Regions from separate parts of the Paenibacillus sp. JT31N7 genome, predicted to be linked through region 1. Evidence: riboswitches for the same ligand, from Rfam matches in the RefSeq annotation. Region 1 holds a riboswitch; the other holds the start of a gene.
The links. Region 1 has a riboswitch for cobalamin ahead of cobJ (precorrin-3B C(17)-methyltransferase). Riboswitches for the same ligand answer to the same signal wherever they lie in the genome.
Positions count from the first base shown of each region.

Region 2: another riboswitch for cobalamin. It lies ahead of AC58P5_RS13405 (ABC transporter substrate-binding protein); the one in region 1 lies ahead of cobJ (precorrin-3B C(17)-methyltransferase).

Region 1 is NZ_JCAUAT010000001.1:2,151,434-2,154,526, forward strand. It holds gene cobJ (precorrin-3B C(17)-methyltransferase) at 1-1,679, opposite strand, end outside; cobalamin riboswitch at 2,036-2,226, opposite strand; gene AC58P5_RS09765 (glycoside hydrolase family 13 protein) at 2,332-3,093, opposite strand, start outside.
Region 2 is NZ_JCAUAT010000002.1:690,995-694,087, forward strand. It holds gene AC58P5_RS13400 (FecCD family ABC transporter permease) at 1-899, opposite strand, end outside; gene AC58P5_RS13405 (ABC transporter substrate-binding protein) at 900-1,907, opposite strand; cobalamin riboswitch at 2,085-2,290, opposite strand; gene AC58P5_RS13410 (hypothetical protein) at 2,392-2,967, opposite strand; gene AC58P5_RS13415 (aspartyl-phosphate phosphatase Spo0E family protein) at 3,021-3,093, opposite strand, start outside.

The sequences.
Region 1 (3,093 bases):
AACTTCTCCCGGCGGTACACGATGCCGATATCTTCCTTCACCGCGCCGTAACAGGCCATTCCGCAGCCGTTGAAACCGATTTTCATCTCTTTGGGTACGGCCGCCCCGCCCAGAAGACCGTGAAGCTCCTCCGCATACGGCACGGCGTCGCCCTTATCCATATTGCAGAAGTCGCAGGCTTTGATCTGGACCACATCGCCGACCGGAGCCAGCAGAAGCCCTTCGCCGCGAAGCCGCTTCGTTACGGAATCGGGATCATCGGTCCGCAGCTTGACGAGCAGCTGATGATGGGGCGTATATTCCATCGTTCCTTTATCGCCGACGGCATCCGCGAGGACCATCAGCTGTTTGGCTGTGAGGTTTTTGTTCGCAAGTCCGGGGCTGACGGCGAACTCGAGAATAGCCTGCTGGCGGAAAAACCCGCTTGGGGAATCGGAGGAAGAAGCCCCGCCGCGCTCGCCCGTCACGAGACGGAGCGCTTCTTCCGCAAGCTCAAAAGCGGTCGGAGCCGGAGTCCCGACGGAAGCCGCAGGTGCGGCAGGCGGACGGACGGCGACCGCAACCGCCGAATCTCCGTACTCCCCGGCCTTCGAAGCCACCGGCGTATCGTACGCGGACCTTGTCCCGGCCGATTGAATACGGACCGGCAAATCTTCACGGTCGTAGTCGTCGGTAGTGCCGGTTCCCTCGGCTTCCGGGCTGTATTCGCCGTAACCGTCGTCCCCGTATTCGTCATCGTCGAAGAAGGACGGCAGGACGGTGCCGCCGGCTTCCCGCTCTTCCGCGGACCGCAAAGCGGCACCGGACTGTTCCGTCAGGGCCGATGCAGTTTCCGTGCCGGTTTCGTCTTCCTGCTCCAGAGCCCACGGCTCGGCCTCACGCCGCAGACGCTCGTGAGGACGCAGGGGCTGGATATCGCTGTCCAGCGTGTATTTACGCTGATAGCCCCTCGGCGTAATCATGAGCCCCTCATAGTTGCGGGTGGCGGAGTTGCCGATGATCACCGTGGTGAGCATACCGATGTCATGCTCCAGCATCTGGGCAAGCGTCGTCAGCACGACGTGCTCCCTGTCGCGGTAGGCGCTTTTGACGATACCCACCGGAGTATCCGGAGAGCGGTGTTTCAGCAAAATCTGCTGCGTCTCCACAATCTGCCGGGTTCGCCTCCCGCTCCGCGGATTGTACAGCGCGATGACGAAATCGGCGGATGCGGCCGCCTCGACTCTGCGCCGGATGAGATCCCACGGCGTCAGGTGATCGCTGAGGCTGATGGTGCACGCGTCGTGCATCACGGGCGCTCCCAGCAGCGAAGCGCATGAGTTGATCGCCGAGATGCCGGGTACGATTTCGACTTCCACGCCATTGCTCGGCTTCCAGCCTTTCTCGATCAGCACCTCGTAAACGAGACCCGCCATGCCGTATACGCCCGCATCGCCGCTCGATATAACGGCCACCTTGTGCCCCGCCTCCGCTTGTCTGACGGCTTCCTGCGCGCGGCTTACTTCCTCGGTCATCCCCGTACGCACGACCTGTTTGCCGTCGATCAGGCTGCGGATCAGATCCACGTAAGTGTTATAGCCAATAATGACTTCGCTTTCCGAAATCGCCTCGCGTGCGCGTTTTGTAATATGGGCTTCGTCTCCGGGGCCAAATCCGATGATAAGCAGTTTACCGGCCATTCCCATTCCTCCTCTTCCCTGTAAAGAAAGCTGCAGCGTTCCGCTGTGCAGCCGTTATCGTGCGGTCCGGCCTTCATGCGTCGTACAGGCGGACCTTGTATATGCACGGCGGTGCCCTTGCAGGCGTACCTGCCGTTTGCCCTCTCCATCTCGTGCGGACAATAAAAAAAGCATTTCTATCCTCCTCGGATAGAAATGCTTCGAACTTTCGAGCCATTAAGCGGGAATATCCCGCATATGCTTCCAACCCGCACAGTCCGCCGGTCACGGGCAGTCTTGTACGCCCACGTCCGGCAAGCCGCCGTTGGCAGCAGATTCAGCCGTTCTCAACACCTCCCTAAATCCTCGTAGGTTATCTAGTGTTATTCAAACAGGCAGGTCTCCTGGCTCAGAGCTTTCTTCGGCGCCTTCCCGGAAAATCCAGTGACGTTAATGCCGAAAAAAATTTTCCCCTGCGATTGCAGGGGGCTCCTTACAGTGGCGGGTCCGCGTCGGTCTTTCACCGAACTTCCCGTTTTAAGCCGAACCCTGTTCTTAAGGACTGTCTGATCCGTTCGAATGGGCTCCGCACCTGTTTTTACCATATTCGATTGTGTTCTGTTCATCATAACATCCGGTCAAAGAACTTGTCTATGCCGATAAAACGCTCCCCTTACCCGAGCAGATAAACCCTGGCTTCATAGGGCCTCAATTTGAGGACGCGGGTATCTTCACCGGAGACGGGATCGTAATTCGAAATGAGAAGCTCCGCGTCTTCCCCCTCTCCCAGCTCATCCGGCCATGTAAACTCCGGCGTTCCGTCGAAAAAGTTCAGAACCGCCAGCAGCTTCTCCCCGTCCAGCGTCCGTGTATACGCATAAATTTCCGTGTCCAGCGGAAGCAGCAGCTTGTACTCGCCGTAAACGACAACGGGGTGCTTTTTGCGAAGCGCGATCAGGTTCCGGTAATAGTGGTAGATGGAATGGGGATCGGCTGCCGCTGCCGCCGCGTTAATCTCTTGGTAATTCCGGTTGACCTTGATCCACGGCTCCCCTGTCGTAAATCCGGCGTTCGCCGTATCGTCCCACTGCATGGGGGTGCGGGCATTGTCCCGGCTTTTTTTCCAGATGGCTTTCATGATTTCGTCCTGGGGCTTGCCGAGCAGCTCCGCCTGCTTATAGTAATTGATCGTTTCCACATCGCGGTAATCGCCGATCAGATCGAACGCGACATTGGTCATGCCGATTTCTTCTCCTTGAAAAATATACGGGGTCCCCTCCAGCGTCAGGAGAAACGTGGCCAGCATTTTGGCGGATTCCACCCGGTACCGGCCGTCATCTCCGAACCTCGAAACGGGACGGGGCTGATCGTGATTGCCGAGATAATTGGCGTTCCAGCCTTTATCGTGAAGGACCGTCTGCCAGCGGCTCATCAC
Region 2 (3,093 bases), on a different contig from region 1:
ATGGCTCCGCCTACGGCGGAAAGCGGCACGATCAGCCGGTAATCCGGGCCGGCGATAAGACGGATCAGATGAGGCACGATCAGTCCGACAAACCCGATTACGCCGGATACGGAAACGGCGGCAGCCGTCACTAGTGTAGCGGTGATCAGAACGACTAGCTTCGTCCGCTCGACATGGATGCCCAGATGGGCGGCCTGACGTTCCCCGAGCGCCAGCAGGTTGAGTGTCCGCGCATAGCTGTAAAGCACAACGAAGGTTACGATAAAATAAGGGAGGAGAACGGTTGTATACGACCAGCCTTTCATGGCTAGGCTTCCCATCAGCCAGAAAATGATTTCGTTAACGACTTGCTTGGACATCGACACGAGAAAAGAAACCACGGAGCCGAGAAACGCTTGCATCACGACGCCGGAGAGCAGCAGCGTCTCCATACGGATTTTGCCGTCGGTCTGGGCCAGACGCAATACGATCCAGAGCGAAACGGCGCCTGTGGCAAAACCGACGACCGGTATCGTCCACGTCCCGAAAAACGTCGTTTGCAGACCGAAGTAAATGACGAACGCCGCGCCGACGCTCGTTCCGCTGCTTACCCCAAGCGTATACGGGTCCGCAAGCGGATTGCGCAGGACGCCTTGAAAAGCGGCTCCCGCTATGGAAAGGGAGGCTCCGACAAGGATGGCCAGCATCACGCGCGGCAGCCTTACCTTCATAATAATCTGCTCCGAGGATACGGGCCAGTCCGGCGTGATTCGGTCTCCGATCCAAGGCAGCTTGCTCCCCAGAATCGAAGCGATCTGACTCACCGGCAGATGGGCCGAGCCCAGCGAAAGACTCAGCACAATAGAAAGAAGAAGGAGTAAAACTCCTACTCCTCCCCAAAGTCCCCATCTAGGTTTCATTTATTTCACCAGGTCCGGATAAATGGCTTTAGCCATTTGCAGGAGTCCCTCTGTCAGACGCGGTCCCGGACGGGTCAGCGTATTCTGGTCGAGACCGATCACCTGGTTGTTTTTAACGGCATTGATTTCGTTCCACCCGCTGCGTCCGCGAATGAGTTCTTCAAGACTTTTCTTCGTTTTGTCATCCACGACGTCTTTGGCGAATAAAATAACGTCCGGATTCTGCTGGATGATTTTCTCCTCGCTGATCTGCTTCCAGCCCGTAATGTCGGAAGCGACATTGACACCGCCTGCCAGTGTGATGAGCTCATCCATGAATTCGCCCTTGCCGACTGTCCAGCCCGGTGAGAATTCGATATAGACTTTTTTCTTCTTGTCCGCCGCTACGGTTTTGACGGCATCCGTTACTTTCTGACGGTCTTCTTTCATTTTCGCGGCGACTTTTTCCGCCTGTTCCTGATGGTCGGTAATCTGGCCGTAGAGCTGAATATTTTTCATGACGTCGTCAAGTGTCTTAGGCTCCACTTTGAATACGTTGATGCCCATGGCGCGCAGCTTTTCGACCGATTCTTTTTTCATGGAAACGCCTGTAAAAACAACGTCGGCTCCCGACGCGATAACCGATTCCTGGTTAGGCTGCGTAATTCCGCCCATTTTCGGCTTATTTTTCGCTTCCGCCGGATAATCGTCAAAATCGGACACGCCGACGATCTTATCGCCCAGGCCGATCGCAAAAAGAGCTTCCGTCTCGGCCGGTGAAACCGACACGATTTTCTCGGGCGCTTTCTCGAACGTAAATTCCTTGCCAGTCGCATCGGTCACTTTCAGAGGATACTGCGTTTTCTTCGCGTTCGTTTGCGGAGCGGTGCTTGCCGCCGGAGAGGCCGAGCCCGCCGTTCCGTTATCCGTACTTTTGCTGCCGCAAGCTGCCAGACCGACGGCCAGCGTCAAAACAAGCAGCAGCAGAGCGTATTTATAACCCTTGGCTGTTCTTCGTTCGTTGTTCATGTTCTTTACTCCCTTACTGGTTTAGTTTGACTTGAGGTTGTCCCACGATGTTCGCGCATGTCAACAAAAAATCCCCTCTATCCGGAGATAGAGGGGATAACTTTCAGAATCACGAGTGAAACGGCCGTCAGTCGGACGTCCTTTCCGGTTTCGCGCGATCCTCTCCTCGAAGGATATTGTGCTGCAAACCGGCAGGCAGGTCTCCTGACTTACGGATGGTTAACCGTCTTGCCTTCCCATCCGCGTGCGGACAGTGGCATCGTAAGACGAACTCCGTATTACAGTGGCGGGACCGTGCCGGATTTGCACCGGCTTCCCTTTTCACCCTGGGCTTTGGCTCCGCTGGGAGACGCCGCTTCGGGACCTGACGGTAAACGTATGAGGTTGGGCCTTCAAGTTCATCCCCCATTATAGGCCAAGCGGCGCCGGAAAGACAAGGACTTTAGTCACCACACCGCGTGCAGCTCCCGGCACGGCCGGCACGTCACGATTTGGCGGCGATCTTCTTGAGCACCTCGAACGACTGCTCGGGATTGCGGCTGTTCACCGCCATGAAAGCGACGAGCCCTTTGCCTTCCAAGCCGTTATCCTTCATCCACTTGGAATACTGGAGCGGAATGCCGTACAGATGCGTCTCCTTCTTGGGCTCTTCGGGCGGATTCTTTTTCTTGCCGCCAGGTTCAATCGTCGCCTCGAGCACGCCCTCCGGATAGTCCTCCTGCTTGAAATGCTCTTCCAGCGGCAAAAATGCCCCTTCGGCCGCATAAATCTTAAACTGCTCTTCCGGGATGATCAGGATACCGTGATTGCCGTACCCCATTTCGACGATCATCTTCTCATTGGAAAAAAGCGGGGACGTACTCAAATAGATCGACGGCTTGTCCCCCACAAGCGCTTTCAACGAATTTTCAAGCTTAAAAGCGGCATCGACCGGTATGCCTTCACGGGCCATCATAAAGATGGAAACATCCGCTTTGGGCTGGGCCTTCCCGCACCCGGAAACCAAGACGGTGAATAATAAAAGCAGTACCGCAGCCGGAAACCAGCGTTTCTGTGTCATCGTAACCCCTCCGTTGCCTGATAGCTGTGCAAACGCTGCAAAAAAGCCGGCATTTACCGGCTCTTCTGGACTAAATTCATATATTCGTTAATCTTATGATCAAGAAGCATACTCATTTCAATTACA